One region of the Paucilactobacillus salsurae genome, then DNA from elsewhere that is predicted to be linked to it. Evidence: a T-box and tRNA genes for the amino acid it is inferred to sense, from the RefSeq annotation. Region 1 holds a T-box; the other holds one or more tRNA genes.
The links. The T-box of region 1 lies ahead of ACYVQZ_RS05280 (valine--tRNA ligase). A T-box ahead of a tRNA ligase gene usually reads a tRNA of that ligase, here a tRNA-Val.
Positions count from the first base shown of each region.

Region 1 (10,092 bases):
TTTCTCGTGGATGAACCGGGCACGTTGTTAATGTCCCTGTAAAAACCACTTGTTGACTGATAATGCGGTGCTTAACATCCACACATAGTAGGCATAGATTTTCTTGTAAGTCATTTTGAAATTGTTCAACTAAAATCTCACCAATCTGCTGGCTATTTAACACTTTGCCAATCGTTGGCCGCGGTGCGTTAGCCGTGCGGATTCCTAACTCAATGCCCATCATTAAGGACTGCACTGCGGCTGGTTGTTCTTGCAAAAACGTCTGTTTTGTTTCTTGACTAGCCGTCTTGTAATCGCCTAATGTCGGGAACCAATTAATAAAATTAACCGCAAGTTCCTCAGCGTCTGCTACTTGTAGTGATGCAAAAAATTGATTAATTAATTCAAAATCATCAAACTGGTTTAAATTTAGTTTTGTTGGTGTGAAATCCATATCATCATCCCTCTCGTTAATTAACTACGAGAAATGATGACTAATCTACAAAATAATGTCGCACATCTGAAATAAAATATAATGAACCAGTAAATAAAATCATATCGTCAGCTGAAACTTCACTGACCGTTTGTGCTAACGCCGTTTGCCAATTTTCAATGGCCGTCATCTGCTGACGTTGTTTGTGATGAGCTAACAATTCCGTCACACTGGCTGACGGTCGGGCATTACTAGGCCCCGCAAAAGTCGTCAAAATTAAATGGACATTTGGCAACTTCAACAATTCATCGACCATTTCTGCAAATTGTTTATCAGCTAAAATCGCTAAAATAATATAAATTTGCGTATGCGCATACTTGTCTTTTAATAGTTGTGTCAGCGCTTGAATGGCCGAAACATTATGGGCACCATCGATGACGACCAACGGTTCTTGATTTAAAATTTCAAAACGTCCTGGCCAAGTTGCTTGCTGGATGCCTGTTTTCAAATCAGCCACATTAATCGGAATCGCGTTCAATTCTTGATAAGTCAAAAAAGCCGTTAACGCTGTCGTCGCATTATCAATTTGAAATTCACCATCTAAGTGTGTTTCAAATTCAACGATATGATCTAACGTCACACCTTGATAGGTAAAGCGTTCCGAATTTGACTGCGTGGCTGGTTTTTCGACCACTTGATAATCGCGATCACGTTCAATTAGACGTGCCTGTTGATCATGCGCTGTTTGACGCACTACGGCCAACGGCTCATCGCCGAGTTTGCCGACCACTACTGGCACTTCCGGTTTAATGATTCCTGCTTTTTGACTCGCAATCTCAGTCAGTGTGTTCCCTAATAATTTCATATGATCAAACGCAACCGTTGTAATCACACTCACTTTTGGCGTAATGATATTGGTGGAATCAAACAAGCCACCAATTCCAACTTCAACAAGCACAATATCTGGTTTCACCTGAGCAAAATAGGTAAACATAATTGCGGTAACAATTTCAAATTCAGTGGGCCCACCTTCTGGCAAGTTTTGATCTAGTTCATCAACAGCATCCTTAACTTGACGCGTTATCGTCACTAATTGCTCATCGGCAATTGGATCCCCATTTAAACTAATGCGCTCGTTAAAACGCGTCAAAAAAGGTGACGTAAACGTGCCGACAGTCTGGCCAGTCGCTTGAAATAATGACCGTAAAAACGCAACCGTTGAGCCTTTGCCATTGGTCCCAGCAACGTGAATCATCGTCAACTCATTTTGCGGATTGCCAAGCAACTGCATCAATTTACGCATTCGGGTTAGGGTCGGAATTTTTTTAAACTTCGTACGACCGTGAATAAATTTTAATGCTTCTTCATATGTTTCAATCATGTTTCCCCTCCAAAAAAAGAATGCAGCAAAACGAGCGTTTTGTCTACATTCTTTTTAGGATACTTAGGCGTTTTTAAGTGATGCCAAACGCTGATTAGCAGCCTCTAATTTTTGTTCCCATTGTTCTTTTTTAGCGCGTTCTTCATCAACCACCGCATCAGGGGCGTTGGCGACGAAGCGTTCGTTGCCCAATTTCTTTTCAGAACGTTGCACTTCTTGTGCTAGTTTTGCAACTTCTTTTTCGAGGCGCGCTTGTTCTTCTTTTAAATCAACCAATTCAGCCATTGGAATGTAGACTTCAGCACCAGTTAAAATACCGCTCATTGCGAGCTTAGGCGCTTGAATATCTGGGCCAATGTTTAATTCTGATGAGTGACAGAAGCGTTCAATGTATTCCGTATTACTTTCAAACACATCTTTCAACTTCGTGTCATCCGTTTTAATCAAAATATCAACTGGTTTAGAAAGTGGTGCGCCGGCTTCATTACGGATATTACGAACCGCTTTGATAAGTTCAATCAAACTGTTCATTTGATCCGCAGCCTCTTGATTATTGAACTCATCATGGGTCACAGGATAAGCGGCATTAACCAGTGATTTACCACTATGTGGCATCGTGAGCCATAGTTTTTCAGTCACAAATGGCATGATTGGGTGCATTAACCGGAGCGTTTGATCCAAAACGTAACCCAAAATGTTTTGGGTGTCGATTTGTTGTTGTTCATCCCCACTAGTCAACTTCTCTTTGGACATTTCAATGTACCAATCACAAAAATCATTCCAAATGAAGTTATATAATGCACGGCCAGCTTCACCAAATTCAAACTTATCAAACAAGCGTGTCACTTGTTCAATGGTTTGATTGAGTTGGTTCAAAATGTACTTGTCTGCTAAATCAAAGTGAGATGCATCTGGTAATTTTGGTGTATCGATCTTATCGAGGTTCATGATAACGTAACGACTGGCGTTCCAAATCTTATTAATAAAGTTCCAAGCTGAATCCATCTTGGTGTAACTAAAGCGAACATCCTGACCAGGCGTTGAGCCGGTTGATAAGAACCAACGTAAGGCGTCAGCACCATATTTTTCAATAACGTCCATTGGGTCAATCCCATTACCCAATGATTTACTCATCTTACGACCTTGTTCATCACGAATTAAACCGTGAATGAGCACGTTTTTGAATGGGCGCCGACCCGTAAATTCAGTACTTTGGAACATCATCCGCGCAACCCAGAAGAAGATAATATCATAGCCAGTAACTAAGGTATCGGTTGGGAAGTAGCGTTTGAAGTCATCAGCATCAGTGTCGGGCCAACCCATGGTTGAAAATGGCCACAAGGCACTTGAGAACCAAGTATCAAGCACGTCAGATTCTTGGGTCCAGTTTTCGGGATCCTTAGGCGCTTCCATGCCAACATAGACTTCACCAGTGTTCTTATGATACCAAGCTGGGATTTGATGACCCCACCAAAGTTGTCGTGAAATAACCCAGTCATGAATGTTTTCCATCCATTGCGTAAAGGTATTTTCAAAACGTGGTGGAACAAAGTCAACGCGATCATCAGTATCTTGTTTAGCCAAAGCAGCTTTAGCTAGTGGTTCCATCTTAACGAACCATTGTGTTGATAAACGGGCTTCAACTTGAACTCCGGTCCGTTCTGAATGACCAACAGAGTGAACAATTGGTTCTTCACTAATCAAATAACCTTGTTCGTCGAGGTCTTTAACCATCGCTTTACGCGCTTCAAAACGATCCATGCCGTTATATTTACCGGCATTTTCGTTCATCGAAGCATCTTCATTCATGGTGTTAATGCGTGGTAAGTCATGCCGATTACCCACTTGAAAGTCATTAGGGTCATGCGCTGGGGTAATCTTCACCATTCCAGTTCCAAAGTCTGGGGTAACGTATTCGTCAGTGATGATTTCGACTTCCCGATCAACGAGTGGTACGAGTACTTTTTTACCAACTAAGTCTTTATAACGCTTGTCACTTGGATGAACGGCAATTGCCACATCACCAAACATGGTTTCTGGTCGAGTTGTGGCGATTTCAATATAGTCCTTGCCATCAAATGTTGTCCCATCTGTAAATGGATACTTAACGTGGTAGAAGGCCCCTTTGTCGTCTTCATGGATAACTTCGATGTCAGACAACGCTGTTCTTGCTTGTGGATCCCAGTTAATTATGTATTCACCACGATAAATGAGTCCTTTATTATACAGGTCCACAAACACTTTGCGTACAGCCTTACTCAAGCCTTCGTCTAGGGTAAACCGTTCGCGATCATAGTCGAGAGATAAGCCTAATTTAGCCCATTGTTGATGAATAATATCAGCGTATTCGTCTTTCCATTCCCAAACTTGGTCCACAAACTTCTCACGACCTAAATCATAGCGGGAAATGCCTTGGTCACGCAGACGCGCTTCCACTTTAGCTTGGGTGGCAATACCGGCGTGGTCCATGCCGGGTAACCATAATGTGTCAAAGCCTTGCATTCTTTTTTGGCGAATAATCATATCTTGCAAGGTGGTATCCCATGCATGGCCTAAATGTAGTTTTCCAGTAACATTTGGTGGTGGGATAACGATGGAATATGGATGTGCTTTTTTGTCGCCACTTGGTTTAAATTCACCATCATCAAGCCAAGTTTGATAACGACCACTTTCAACTGCTTGAGGATCGTATTTGGTCGACATGTCAATTTCTTTTGTCATTATGGTTCTCCTTTCAATTTGCGTTATGAGAATAAAAAAAATCGTCCTATTGAAAAATAGGACGATTGCTCGCGGTACCACCTAAATTGAGCCAGATTGGCTCCACTTAAATCATTGGTAACGGAATGTCTCCGGATTTTTCTACTAAAGTTCAAAAAATCTGCTCGCAAGCTACTTTCATTAACCTGATGCGAAAGATCTTTCAGTTAAACGATCTTTTTTCTAAACACGTCAGATTAATTACTCTCTTGTTCAACGCTTATTGGTCTAAATAATAGTCAATCACGACCAGTTAGTCAAGGCTTCCTGTCAATTTTTTCAATTTATTGATAGCCGCCAAATAGTTAGGTTCGTGAACTTGTTCTTCGACGATTTGACGATAAATAATTTCGCCGTTCTCGTCGACAATGTACACACTACGAGCTAACAAGCCGGTTTGCGGAATTAATAATTTCATCTCATAGCCAAATGATTCTTCTTTATCAGACATCATTTCCATTTGTTCAACCCCTTCAGCCGCACACCAAGCAGCTTGTTCAGCGGGTGTGTTGGTTGAAACAGTAATGAATCGAACATCTTTAAATTGATCCATGGTTTTGTTAAATTTGCGAGTTTGTAAACTGCAAATGCGGGTATTAATGTCTGGTACCACACTAATGACTAATGGTTTACCAATTAATTCTCTAGTTTTAACACGTTGATCCTGCGCATTAAACACCTTAAAGTGCGGTAATTGTTCGCCAACCTCAGGTGGGTTGCCAACCAATTGTTCAACTTCTCCATCTCTTGTAACTTCCACGATGTTCGACTCCTTTCGCTAACCAAAGCGCTTTGAATTGTATTTAAATTACAACACTTAGTTTGTGAATGCAAGTTAAATATTAGGGGTTTGTGCGAGGTGTCGAATCTATGATTTTTGCTTAGGACTGTTCCGAAAGCCAGGTTCCTGCGCTTAACCCAAATAAAGGCATAGTCACAAACCCTGTGACTATGCCTTTATTTACGTTAATGCTCAGAACCTAAGCGGCTTTCTCCACACACTATAGTAACTCTGCAAAAACGTCTTCCTGGGTATTCAAAAATTCTTCTCCAGCTCTAATTTCAGTAATTTCAACACCATCCAAAGCACGTTGCATTAAGTCTTCGATATCTAACCGCGCTTCATATAATCTGGTTCTTTCTAAGTTTGGTTTGGTCTTCGGACTTGGTGGGGCAAAAATGGTACAACAGTCTTCAAATGGCAGGATTGATAGTTCATACGTATCAATATCTTTAGCAATTTTGATGATTTCGGTTTTATCTAATGACACAACCGGGCGCAAAATTGGTAACGTTGTGACGTCATTAATGGCGACCATACTTTCCATCGTTTGTGAGGCCACTTGACCTAATGATTCGCCATTAAAAATGGCCAGACCATGGCGTTTGATTGCTAATGCTGCCGTTAAACGCAACATCATGCGGCGTTGCACCGTCATCAAATAACCTTCGGGCACCTTTTCTTTAACGGTCTCTTGAATCTCGGTAAATGGTACTTGTAAGAAACGAATGCTGCCACTGAATTGCGCCAATTTACCAGTTAATTCCTTAGCCTTCGCTAAGGCTTGTTGGCTGGTGTATGGTGGACTGAAGAAATGCACCATTTCCATGGAAACACCACGTTTCATCCCCAGATATCCAGCAACTGGTGAATCAATACCACCAGATAACATCAACATTCCTTTACCAGCAGTGCCAACAGGTAAGCCCCCGGCCCCGTCAATGGTTTCGCTTGATAAGAAAATGCCGTTGCTACGGATTTCAACACGAATCACCAATTGGGGATTGTGAACGTCAACACTGAGATCATCAAATTCATCTAAGAGATAACCACCTAACTCTGTGTTCATTTGGTTGGTATCCATTGGATAATTGTGATCCGAACGACGCGTGTTAATTTTAAAAGTCATATTGGGCTGTAATTGTTCAGCCACCATTTGCTTAGCAGCCGCTTTAACAGCGTTAAATGTACGCTCAACTTGGATCGATGGTGAAAAGTTTTGAATACCAAACACCATTTTCAGGCGTTTCATCACGTCATCACTATTGGCCCCGTTTAAACTCACGTGGAGGCGATCACGATTGGCAGCCACTTTGACTTCTGGAAAGCTGTGAAGTGCTTTGCGGACGTTGGAGCCGAGCCGATCGATAAAACTCTTGCGGTTGTGGCCCTTGGTAGATAATTCACCGTAGCGCACCATAATTTCACTATATTGCATGTTATTGGCCTCCCTTCTTTAGGCGGTAATTTTTTTAAATTCTTGGTATAACTGATCAAACACTTGGTTGAATTGTTTAGCTTCAGCCAGTGTATTTTTATCGGATAAGCTAATTCGGACTGCACTGGTTGACACATTTTCTGGCACGTTCATGGCAGTTAAAGTGCTCGAAGCCAGGTGCTTTTTAGATGAGCAGGCACTAGTTGTCGAAATATAAATATCATGTTCTTCAAAGGCGTGGACAATCGTTTCACCACGCACACCAACAATGGCAAAGCATAAGATATGAGGCGCAAAGCCATCAGTGTCTTGCGAGAATACTTGAACGTTGTCAAAGTCCTTAACATGATTGTAAATGGCTTCTTTAATCTGACGTTCGCGCTTCACGTTAGCTTGCTCGTTGTCTAATAACAACCGCAACGCCTTAGCCATCGCCGCAATTGCTGGCAGATTTTCAGTTCCACTCCGAAGGTTACGTTCTTGACCACCACCTGTTAACAATGGCGCCAATTTACGCCCTTGCTTGGCATACATAAAGCCGATGCCGCGGGGTGCATGAAATTTATGACCCGAGAAAGTCACAAAATCTACGCGATCATTAAAGATCAACGATTGAATGCCTTTGCCAATGCCTTGCACGGCATCAATGTGGTAATGAATCTTTGGATAGTCTTTCAAGACATCTGCCACTTCTTGTAGTGGTTGAATCGTCCCAATTTCATTATTCACTGCCATGACAGACACTAAAATCGTATCCGGTCTGATGGCTGCTTTTAAAGCATCAATTGAAATTCGGCCTTCGTCATCCACTGGTAAATAAGTGATGTCATAACCTAACTGGGCTAATTGTTCCATTGAATTATGAATTGCTGGATGCTCAACGGCTGTGGTAATAAGATGTTTGCCAAAGGCCCGCTTTTCGATCGCAGTTCCCTTTGTAACCCAGTTGTCGCCTTCCGTGCCGCCACTGGTAAATAAAATCTCACTTTGATTCACGCCTAAGAGTGTCGCGATTTGTTTGCGAGATTGTTCCAGTAAATTCCAGGCCGCTTCACCAAAATTGTGCAAACTAGAGGGGTTGCCCCAAATTTGCTGGCTGACTTTTTGGTAGGTATCTAATACTTCTGGTAGCGCTTGTGTCGTAGCACTATTGTCAAAATAAATCATATTTGTCCTTCTTTTCGTAGCAGGCGCCTACAGATGAGTACGCCAACCTGCAAGATTATGTTTTTAATGGGGATAGAACCATTAAAAACTAGTTCGACTCGATTAAACAGCGCTCCCATTATAGCAGATTCCTATCTATTTAAAAACAAAAAAAGCGTGACCGTAGTCACACTTTTTATCGGGTTGCATAGTAGCTATCTTCTAGACGCTTATAAGAACCTGGTTCAACTTTGTCTAAAACAGTGGCAATCGTTTCTAAACTACCTGAATAATTGAAATCGTGATTGAATAATTCTTGCGCTTTTTTCGCTGCACTATCAACTTGTTCGTTGTCATCACGGTAGCGGTTGGCATATTGGAGCAACCGTTCGGCTAATTGCGAGCTATCTCTTAAATCAGCTGTTTTTTCTTGGAGGGTTTCCAAATCAGCTTGGACAATTAATAATTGCTTTGTAATTTCTTCCAAATTAATCTTAATGCGATTAATATCATGATCCAGCTTTTTAATCTCATCGCTGACCACAAAGAAATAATCCATGTATGACTTTGGAATACCAGGTAAATTCAAACTTTCAACCTGGCGTTTGATGTTACGCATTTCGTTAGCAAAACGCTTCAACGTTTCTTTAGCGCGCACTTCATCATTATGCAAATCCGCCACGCTATCATTGATCTCGGTTTGTTGTTTTTCAATCTGGGTCAATGATTCTTTGGAATCTTGTAAATGGGCCAACACTTGGCTATCAATCGCCGTATGATTATGTGTGGCAGTGACATCAGTCTGATAAATGTGTTCAATTTGCTTGATTTGTTCAGTCAAACCACGGGCTGTTTCCAGTTCACCATGATCCAGTGTGTAGTTTTGGCTGAGTCGGTCAAGTTCAATCAATAGTTCATGATTTTGGTTTTGCGCATGCACAATAAACTTAGAAATCTCATCAACTAAGCTTGCCACTTGAGGACGGGCATCGATTTCTTTTTGCATGACATCATATAAATGGTCAATTTGGCGTTCAATATTTGCTTGCGCTTTTTGAACTGTTTCAATTTCTAGCTCAGCGAGTTTGGTCAACGTTTCAGTGCGTTGCTTATCAATGTTAGCGATTTGAGTGGGAATATCAGCATCGGCAAATTGATAATCTTCGCTATTCAGTTGTTGATAACCGCTTTGTAGTTCTTGTAATTGTTCTGGATATTGGACGTCCAAGACTTCATACAATTTTGGTACGGTGTTAATCACTTGTTCCAAATGGGTGGTATTTTTCTCAAGTTCTACTAACACAGTTTGGGCTGTGACGTGGTCGCCTTGAGATGTCAGCGTGCTAAATTTATCAAATTCATCTTCCAGTTTGGACAATGAGTCTTCCAACTGGTCAATACTCGGGCCAAACTTGAAGTTTTCGGATAGTAACTTTTTTCGTAATCCTTGGTACTTCTTTTCCAGTTTTAAAACGGCCTGGCGATGTTGATCGTCAATTTTTTGCAGTTCACTTAACGACTCACGGGTATGGTTAACAATGCGGTTAGCGTCATTAACTAAACTTTCAAGTTTTTGCAAGTCTTGACGGACCTTAACAAAGTTAATGCCCCGGGCTTCCAACCGAATTTCATCAGCAAGTTGGTCAATGGCTTTGAACAGATTATCATCAACTTGTGCGTAATCAGCTTGCAGCTGTTTAAACTCGTCTAATGATTCACCGGTCAAGCTCATTTTGGCTCCATCAGCAAGCTTTTGTTCAACATGCATCCCCACCAGCTTTTGCTTCAAGGCCTGCAAATCGTTTACTTTATTGATGGTCGAGTGTTGAAAGAAGTACAACCCCACCGCAATTACGATTGCTATTACAATTATCCCAATTAACACGTGCAACATGAATCTATCCCACCCTCAATGACTAACGTCAATTACTTTTCATTGCTTTTTGATTAAAATACTATTAAAATCAATCTTATTTAAAATTATAACATAGTAAATATTGGTCAACACCAGATTTAATTAAGTCTTAACCAATTCAAAGGAGATTTTTCACATGGCAGACACCTCACTACTCAATCAGCAACTTGACGCCCTACTTTTTGAAGAACCAAATCGCGTGGCAAACCTATCTAACGCCTCCGCCTTATTGATGCAAAGCGTTGATGATATTAACTGG
Region 1 is NZ_BAAHWX010000004.1:60,996-71,087, forward strand. It holds gene ACYVQZ_RS05270 (JAB domain-containing protein) at 1-433, opposite strand, end outside; gene ACYVQZ_RS05275 (bifunctional folylpolyglutamate synthase/dihydrofolate synthase) at 474-1,793, opposite strand; gene ACYVQZ_RS05280 (valine--tRNA ligase) at 1,857-4,514, opposite strand; T-box leader at 4,569-4,779, opposite strand; gene tpx (thiol peroxidase) at 4,807-5,313, opposite strand; gene thiI (tRNA uracil 4-sulfurtransferase ThiI) at 5,555-6,772, opposite strand; gene ACYVQZ_RS05295 (cysteine desulfurase family protein) at 6,791-7,939, opposite strand; gene ezrA (septation ring formation regulator EzrA) at 8,115-9,812, opposite strand; gene ACYVQZ_RS05305 (GAF domain-containing protein) at 9,970-10,092, shown strand, end outside.

Region 2 (10,092 bases), on a different contig from region 1:
GCATCAGATTCAATATACTTTTGATATTCATCTAACGTGGTAGCACCAATTGTTTGCAATTCACCTCGAGCTAACGCAGGCTTTAAGATGTTTGATGCGTCAATAGCCCCTTCAGCACCACCAGCACCTATCAACGTGTGTAATTCATCAATAAATAAAATCACTTGGCCATCGTTATAAATTTCATCAATCACCTTTTTTAGACGATCTTCAAATTCACCGCGATACTTGGTTCCGGCAACTAATGAACCCATATCAAGCATCATCAGACGTTTTTGGGCAAGATCATCTGGAACGTCTCCAGCCACAATTCTTTGTGCAAGGCCCTCTGCAATTGCGGTCTTACCAACACCCGGTTCGCCAACAAGAACAGGATTATTTTTAGTGCGTCGACTTAAAATTTGAATCACTCGACGAACTTCTTGATTACGACCCACCACTGGGTCCATTTTATTTTCACGAGCACTTTGAGTTAAGTCCCGTGCTAATGAATCGAGTGTTGGAGTACCTTCAACTTGTTGCTGTTTACCTCGGTTTGCTTGGCGCTTTTTAGGTGTTTCAGTGATTCCCAAACGACGCATAACCACTTTACGTGCTTGATTTAAATCAACGTTTAAACTTAACAAAATGCGCGATGACAGCACACTTTCGTCTGAAAGGAGTGCTAATAACAAGTGCTCAGTGCCAATTTTAATCGCTCCCAAACGTTTTGCCTCATCACCAGCAATTGATAGAACTTCTTTTGCCTTTGGTGAATACGGTAAATAGGTATCCTTGTCAGCATTTTTAAGTGTTCCATAGCCTGTGAATCTTTCGATTTCTTCACGAATGTCATCTTCAGTAATTGAAAATTGACGTAATACTTTATTGGCAATCCCATTTTCTTCAATACTTAAAGCTAGCAACAAATGTTCGGTACCAATGGCTTGATGTTTAAAGTACTTTGCTTGTTCCTGAGCTAATACCAACACATTTTTGGCACTTGGTGTAAATAGGTTATCCATTGGAAATCCCCTCTTTCTCAGCTTTCAAAGCGTAACCGGTTTAACAAGGAAACTAACACATGAGCACGCAATGCGTTTTCTAGTTGGCGATCCTTGATTGCTAGTGTTTTTTTATCAATCATGACGGCCATTAAGTCCGCTTCACGACGCGTAATAACTTCTTCATCATAAAGTGTCTGAATAATAGAAATTGCATCTCGTTGGCTGATTGAATCACCGATAACCTGAATTAATGTATTTAATACATCAACATCATCAAGTAAATTGACTCGCTCGATTCTAATATAACCACCACCACCACGCTTACTTTCCACAACATAACCATTTTGGATCGTAAAGCGCGTCTTGATCACATAATTAATCTGTGATGGCACGACATCAAACAAATCAGCAATTTCTGATCGGCGAATTTCGACTTGTTCTGAATCAGCCAAAATACTCTTTAAATACTGTTCAATAATGTCTGAGATATTCTGACTTTCCATTGCGTGATCTCCATTCTTTGACTAATGTTGACTAATATTATACAAACTCTCATAAATATTGCAAACATTTCACTTCAACCAGTACATCCATCATACAACAAAAGGACCAAACTTTAACAGTTTGATCCTCGATTACTTTGAAAATAGTTTATTCTTTTTCTTTGTTATCAGTGGAGCGGTTTGCAATTAAATCTAATACGTAAGCGATACCGCCAAGAATTGCGGTAAAGGCGGTCATTGCAACAATCATCAAAATAGCACTGTAACTAGCACCGTTGATTAATTTATCAAAACCGTGAATAGCATATGTCATTGGTAACACAGATGCTACGCTTTGATAGAAACCAGATAACATTGCATTTGGAAAGACCTGGCCTGTAATCACAATTTGTAAGAGTGCCAATAACACTGCAAACAAGACGCCGACACGGCCAAACATATGATACAAAATCATACAAATTCCTGTGAACAATGCTGATGTCACAATGGTAAAGAATGCTAATCCTAACCAATTTTGAACAGTGACACCCATCACCCCAACCACGACTAAGGCAATCAACGATTGTACTAATGCTGTCGTGGCGATTGCTGCTAGAGGTTCATCCTTGAGTGCAGCTTGTTTTTTGTTTGGAATAAATAATCCTAACTGTGTGACAACTGCACCGATGAATAGTGCAAATGCTAGTACCAATGGTGCAAAGACGTTCTTCAAGTTTTCATTTGCAGCTACATCTTTTTCACGACTACTTACAGGTGTCGCAAAATGGTTGACGTTGCCAGTTCCGGCATTCACATCCCCAATTTGTTGTGCACCATCAACTAGTTTAGTATTCAATGTTGTCACACCATCAGTCGCAGTAACTAATCCAGCTTGCACTTGATCAGAACCATCAGCTAATTGAGAAGTACCACTCTTAATTTGGCTGGAGCCATCTGAAATTTGACGAGAGCCACTAACTAATTGATTACCACCTGATTTCAATTGACTGCCACCTTGTGTGATTTGATTTGAACCACTAACCAATTGGGCCACACCACCAATTAATGCAGGAGCTGAGTCAGACAATTGCTTGTTACCACTGGCCACTTGGTTAGCACCTGATTGCAACGCTGCTTTGTTGGCTTCTAGTTGCTTACCACCTGAAACAATTTGGCTCTCACCTGTAAACAGTTGTTTGATCCCATCAATTAGCGAAGGTGTTTGATCTGCCAGTTGGGCATTACCATCAGCAACCTGGTTAGCACCGTCACTTAATTTATCAAGATTCGTATCAGCTACCAATTGTAGATGATCTAAGCCATCTTTTAGATCTTGTGTACTGCTGGCAACACTATTTAACTCATTGATTGTATCGTCTGAAAGTAACGGTGTTGTTTCATTCAAAAGATTGGTTGATTCAGTTTGTAAATTCTGCAAATCGTCAATCATTCCTTGTGCAGTATCCTGGTCTAACGTAAAGCCGCTCAATGCATCATTTGCTTGCGTTTTAACTGTTTGCAAGGCATTTGCTTCAGTTACAGCCGTTGACCCTAAGGTTGAAGTTGAGGTCACACTAGCCTGAGCTTTTGTTTTCAAGTCAGCCAAGTTAGGCGTGTCTGCAGGTAACGCATTAACAGCATCCAAAACAGCTTTAGCCTTTGAATTGGCATCAGTCTGTTTACTTTTGACTGCGTCTGAGTTAGGAATAAAATTCAATATTCCTAATTGACCCTTCATTTGTTGTACCTTGCTTAAGAGTGGCAACATACTATTTAGTGTATCTAACCCACTTTGAAGGTTATTCATATCAGTTTGTACCTGCGTCGTATCGGTTTGTGCTTGTTTCATCAATTTAGTCATATCTGAAACACTGGCGATGATCTTATCGTTAGCAGATACACCGGCTTTAATTTGTTGAATACCGGCGTCAAGACCGACATCATCAGGATTCCCATCATCAATACCATAGCGAAAATTGTGAATTCCTTGAGCTAAGCTTTGTGAGCCGGCAGCTAGTGCTGTCGTGCCGTCGCCTAGACTTCCGGTACTTTGATTCATTGTCGTTAACCCACCGAGTACTTTTTGGTTAGCGGCATTCATATCTGAAACACCGTTTGTATACTGATTAACGCCGTCAGCAAGTGATTTTGAACCAGTTGCTAACTGTGAAGTTCCGCTGACAAGTGGCTGAGCCTTTGCTTGTAATTCAGTCAAGCCAGCATTCATTTGCTGATTAGCACTGACCAATGAATCAACACCACTTTTATAAGTGTTTAACCCACTGTCTAACGTCTTAGTACCAGCATCAAAAGTTACCATTTTGGTGGCTAAGACATTTAAATTACGAGCAACCTGCTCATTACCATCTTTTAATTGCAACATTCCTTTATCTAATGTTGTTGTCCCGGTAGCGGCTTGCTTGGTACCATCACCGAGCTTTTTCAGGCCAGATAATAATGTTTCACTGTAAGCTTTTTGTAAATCTGTTTTGACTTTAGCCTGAACAGTATCTGCGACTGTGGTTGTCACCATTGAAGATAAGAAGTTATCACGAGGTGATTTATGAAGCTTAATCAAACTCACTTTGGGATTCTTATCCAATACCGTTCCTGCATTTTTGGAAAAATCTTTTGGCAATTCAATTTCTAAATATGCCTGACCACTAGCTAATTGTTTTTTTGCTGTTTTTTCACTTACAAATTCCCAATTTACTTGATGATCTTTTTTTAATGTTGAAACCACCTGTTTACCAACATTAATTGTTTTTCCATTACTGACTGCAGCTTGGTCCTTATTAACCACTGCTACTGGAACGTTCTTAGTTGCGGATTTTTGCTCATATTGAATAAAATTAAAAATAGCAATTAACAAAACCGCAGGAATTAAGCAAGCAAGCACAACATACGAAATGCGCTTGCTCTTTGCACTCCAGATATTTTGAAGCATTATGATCCTCCATTCTATAAAAATTGAATTTTCATTCAAAAATAGTTAATGTCATGAATTAAAAAATAAGGTTAATGTCATGAACCATTTATCAGATTATGCTAACTTAAGTTGAATGTCAACCCTTGACAATGAACGTTATTAGTTGCTCTTAAATAATAGTTTCTATCATCAACAAAGACTCAGCATTATTATTTCAGGGATTCTAAAACTAAATATTTTCATCTTTGTTTCGAGTTATTTTTTATTTTAACATTCTTCATCTTGAATGATTAATCAAGTCAATGTTTTTCACATTGTTTTTTCACAATCAATCATTAAAAAACATATATAAAAACTAATTTGTTGACACAAATGCAATAACGTTGCATAATGAAAGCGCTTGATTAGTTATTATTTTTTTAATTGAAACTTGTGAAATTACATTTGGAGGTAAAACAATGGCATACAAAACAGTAAATCCATATACGAATGAAGTTGTTAAAGAATATGATGACGCTACAGCTAATGAAATTGAAGCAACATTACAAAATGCGCACAAGTTGTTTAAGCAATGGGAATCTGAAGCACCAGCAACTCGAAAAGATCAGTTGCATGATATTGCTAGATTAATGCGTGAAAATAATGAAGACCTTGCCAAAACCATGGTTACGGACATGGGAAAGCTTTATCGTGAAGCGCTTGGTGAAGTTGAATTGTGTGCAATGATTGCCGATTATTTTGCCGATCACAGTGCAGACCTACTCCAGCCCACTAAATTAGATACAATGGCTACTGGGACTGCTCAGATTAAAAAACATCCATTAGGTGTTTTGATGATGGTTGAACCATGGAATTTCCCTTACTACCAAATCATGCGTGTTTTTGCACCTAACTTTATGGCTGGAAATCCTATGATTTTGAAACATGCTGCCATTACACCTGGTAGTGCTTTAGCATTCGAAAAAATCGTTAAGTTATCAAGTGCACCTGATGCTAGTTTAACCAACTTATTCCTAAATTATGATCAAGTATCAGATGTGATTGCTGACAAACGTGTCCAAGGTGTTGCTTTGACTGGTTCCGAACGCGGTGGTAAGAGCGTTGCTAAGGAAGCCGGTGCTAATCTTAAAAAGAGCACAATGGAACTTGGTGGAACAGATGCATTTGTCGTTTTAGATGATGCTGATATTGATGCTGTTACCGAAATTGCCTGGCGTGCGCGTCTTTACAATGCAGGTCAAGTATGTACTTCGTCAAAACGTTTCATTGTGTCCGCTAATTTATATGACGAATTTTTGGCAAAATTAAAAGAAAATTTTGCCAATGTTAAACCTGGTGACCCAATGGCCAATGAAACAACCCTTGCCCCAATGAACTCTCAAAAGGCAAAGGACAAACTGCAAAAACAAGTTGATGAAGCTATCGCCAACGGTGCCAACTTATACTATGGCAATGAACCAATCGACTTACCAGGTCAATTTTTCCAGCCAACTATTTTAACCGACGTGAAGCCTGATAATCCTGCATATTCAAAAGAAATGTTTGGACCAGTTGCACAAGTTTACAAGGTTAATAGTGATCAAGAAGCAATTGATTTAGCTAATGATTCCGATCTTGGCCTTGGTGGAATCGTCTTTTCTAAGGACGTGCAACGGGGTGAAGATGTTGCGAGTCAAATTGAAACCGGAATGGTATTTGTAAATAACTTTATGGTTACTCTTCCAGAACTACCATTTGGTGGTATTAAAACTTCAGGTTACGGTCGCGAAATGAGTGCCTTAGGTCTGAATGCCTTTGTTAATGAACAGTTAATTGTGACAACAGATAAACCAAATATGGATAATTTAGCCGGTGGCCTGGTTGCCACTGACCCTGAATAGACAAAAAAGGCTGCCTTTAAGGCAGTCTTTTTTTGACATCAACAACTATCGGGAATACACGATTCGAACGTGCGACCTCAGCGTCCCGAACGCTGTGCTCTACCAAGCTGAGCTAATTCCCGAAAATAAAAAATGCACCCAGTAGGAGTCGAACCTACAACCTTCTGATTCGTAGTCAGACACTCTATCCAGTTGCGCTATGGGTGCATAATAAAAGCGGAAGACGGGATTCGAACCCGCGACCCCCACCATGGCAAGGTGATGTTCTACCACTGAACTACTTCCGCAATTAAACTATTCGGTTATGCCAAGTAATTACCTGACTTAATAATGATAATGTACTATAAATTACCTGTCAATAGTTTTCATACTAAAAAGCCTAACTAATGCTAAGTTAACATTAATTAGGCTTCTTTTTAATGAGCATATTTGGCATTCATTCTCGTCTCAAAACTTTGCATGATGAACGATAATATTTGCGTTAAGACCAAGTAGATAACACCAGCTACCAGCAGCGGCGGTACGAAATCATACAAGGTACCTCCTACTCCAAGTGCCTGAGCAGTAACCTCTTGCACTCCAATATAGAATAGTACGGAGGATTCCTTAATCAGGGTAATGAATTCGTTTCCTAACGCTGGTAAAATATTACGCACAGCTTGCGGTAGAATAATCGAAAACATAGCCTGACGACGACTTAACCCAAGGGATAGACCAGCTTCTGTTTGACCATCGGCAATCGAAATAATTCCGGATCTAAAGATTTCTGCTGTATACGCTCCTGAATTAATTCCCAAGGCTAACGCACCTGGAATCGTACGATCCAGCCCAGACCCTAATAGCTGAATTTGAGGAATTGGTAATACCTTAGATAACGTATAATAAATCAGCATAACTTGGATCATCGACGGTGTACCACGGACAATAGCAATGTAGAGACGTGCAATCCATTGAAAAAGGGAAACCTTTGACAATCGCAACATCACAATTAATAGTCCCAGCACAATTCCTAAAAACACACCGATAATCGAAATAATAATCGTTAATGCCGTACCATCAAGAAATAGTGGGTAGTATTTTCCTAAAAAATCAAACATCTAACAACCTCTTTTATTTTGCAGTACCATATTTAACTTGAATATTTTCTGCTTTGTTGAGCAACTTATCCATCTCTCCACTCTTTTGTAGCTTTTCAATTGTCTTATTAACTTTCTTCATCAACTTCTTATCACCTTTACGTCCAGCAACGTTAATGTAACTTTGTGATTTAGGTGTATTTAACTTAACTTTAGCAATGGCGTACTTATCTGGATAGGTTTTGAGGTAGTTATCTGCAATTTCACTTTCAACTACCACGCCATCCAATTTCCCTGCTTGCAATTCGGTGGTGAGACTAGTTACCATTCCTTCAGTAACAATATTACCTTTCGTTTGCTTTTTGGCAATTTGTTCTTGAGTTGAAGATTGTTGCGCACCAATTTGCATCCCCTTGGTGGAAGCAATCGTGTTATATTTGTTAGCATCCGATTTCTTAACTAACAGATAATTCTTAACAGTGTAATAGCTCTTTGAAAATGATACTTGTTTCTTTCGTTCTGGCGTAGATGTCATTCCAGAAAGAATCAGATCTACTTTGTTACCTTTTAAATCAGATATAAGTGATGAGAATTCTGTGTTTTCAATTTTCAATTTAACACCCATCTCATCGGCAATTTTTTGCGCGATCAGCATATCATACCCAGTAATTTGTTTTTTACCATCTTTGACAATTGGAAATTCAAATGGTGCATAATCAGCACTTGTACCAACAACTAAGGTCTTTTTATCTTGAATCTTCTTAACACTATTGTCGGCACTCTTGTTGCCACATCCTGCTAATCCAATGGAAAGGACCATCACTAATCCTAGAGCGACTAACCAACTTTTCTTAATTATTTTTTCCATGCGATTTCCTCCGTTATATATGCATTTAAATTCAATAAATATCACAAAATATGCAAATTAATCACAATATTCATTTTATTAGTGTATATTTTTGCATTTATTTTATGTTGAATACATCTTAAATGATATTTAAACAAAAATCAACAAAAAAATGAATCTTTTTGCATAAAAATTCTAAAACACGGTTAAATTAGGGTATTTATTGAATATTTTCTTAATGAAAGTAATAAAAAAGCTTGTGAACGATAAGTTCACAAGCTTTTTTCAGTGCCGACTAGAGGATTCGAACCTCCGACCCCCTGTTTACAAGACAGATGCTCTGCCAACTGAGCTAAGTCGGCATTAATTATGCGGATGAAGGGATTCGAACCCCCACATCACAAGGATACTAGAACCTAAATCTAGCGCGTCTGCCAGTTCCGCCACATCCGCAAATATAATGTCTATTTATTTCTATTCTCCATATTAATATGGAATGGAGGATACAGGGCTCGAACCTGTGACCCTCTGCTTGTAAGGCAGACGCTCTCCCAACTGAGCTAATCCTCCAAATGACAATTAATAACCTTTAAAACAACTATTTAACTTTATCATCAGGTTTTTTAATTGTCAACAATCAATTGGTGCTATATCAAGCGTTTTTAATGAATTGATAATTCACTGAGTCGCTCATCAACTGCTGCTAAAACCGCATCAGCTGCACTGGCATCTTCGACGAAATTAAATTCATCCCCATTGATCGTCATTTTAGGGCTTTGATCATACGCATCATACCAATCCATGTACCTTTGATTTAAATTATGATAATACTCATACAAGCTAGGATCATTTTCAATTTGTTCAAATGAGCGACCACGTTTTTTGATTCTTTCTAACATTGTCTCAAATGACACTTGAATATGAATCAACAAGTCTGGTGCTTTTTGATGTGGTTCATTGGGTAATTCTTCCATCATATTTTTCAAAAGAGAATCATAAATGGATACTTCTGTATCAGTCGCGCGGCCTAAGTCAGCATTTAAATGAAATAATAAAGAATCCTCAAAAATGGACCGATCAAGGACATCTGTATCATTAGCAAATGATTGTTTTATTTCATCCAATCGTTTGTTTAAAAAGTAAATTTGCAATAGAAAAGCATATTTCTTGGGATCTTGATAAAACAATGGCAAAATTTCGTTGTCATCGACTGACTCATAAAATGCTTTACTGCCCAAATGGTCAGCTAATAATTTGGTAAAACTGGTTTTTCCAGCGCCAATCGTTCCTGATAAAACAATCATTTGATTTCCCCCACTACTTGAGTTAACTTTGAACGTCCAAAAAATATTGTACCATCTGGAAGCTCTGAAATAAATTACTGATGTATTACAAAATAAAAATGATAGTTGTGTGGCTGGCAACTACCATTTTCATTCTTGTTTTAGTTTTTTTGCTCGTAGCTTTCTCCGCGGGTTCTTGGTGTTAGATCCACATCCTCCAGTGCAATAACGTGTGTTTTATACCTGATTTTGTAGTATAAAAATAAAATTACAAACAAAGGAATACTCATATAAGTAATTCCAATTGCTTGCCAATCCATTTTCGCAAATGCACCAAGATCTTGTCCCACAATAACAAGTATACATAAGAACAAAGCAAATAGTGGGCCAAATGGAAACAGCGCGGCCTTATAATGCAGTTCCGAAAGAGAATGTCCTTGTCTAATGAATGCTTTTCTAAATCGATAATGAGAAATAGCAATTCCGAGCCAAGCAATAAAGCCAGTCAATCCGCTAGCTGCAATCAAAAATTGATAAATTTGTGGTCCGAAGATACCCGTTAAAAATGTAAATGCACCGATAATAGTTGTTCCAATTAAAGCAAAAAAG
Region 2 is NZ_BAAHWX010000002.1:262,327-272,418, reverse strand. It holds gene ACYVQZ_RS03315 (ATP-dependent Clp protease ATP-binding subunit) at 1-1,004, opposite strand, end outside; gene ACYVQZ_RS03310 (CtsR family transcriptional regulator) at 1,022-1,489, opposite strand; gene ACYVQZ_RS03305 (YhgE/Pip family protein) at 1,638-4,415, opposite strand; gene ACYVQZ_RS03300 (NAD-dependent succinate-semialdehyde dehydrogenase) at 4,856-6,277, shown strand; tRNA gene ACYVQZ_RS03295 (tRNA-Pro) at 6,326-6,399, opposite strand; tRNA gene ACYVQZ_RS03290 (tRNA-Arg) at 6,411-6,484, opposite strand; tRNA gene ACYVQZ_RS03285 (tRNA-Gly) at 6,493-6,564, opposite strand; gene ACYVQZ_RS03280 (amino acid ABC transporter permease) at 6,694-7,374, opposite strand; gene ACYVQZ_RS03275 (transporter substrate-binding domain-containing protein) at 7,388-8,221, opposite strand; tRNA gene ACYVQZ_RS03270 (tRNA-Thr) at 8,490-8,562, opposite strand; tRNA gene ACYVQZ_RS03265 (tRNA-Leu) at 8,571-8,653, opposite strand; tRNA gene ACYVQZ_RS03260 (tRNA-Val) at 8,698-8,770, opposite strand; gene ACYVQZ_RS03255 (deoxynucleoside kinase) at 8,863-9,504, opposite strand; gene ACYVQZ_RS03250 (amino acid permease) at 9,645-10,092, opposite strand, start outside.
Region 2: it has a tRNA-Val gene. The T-box ahead of ACYVQZ_RS05280 (valine--tRNA ligase) is inferred to sense a tRNA for this amino acid. The anticodon was not compared.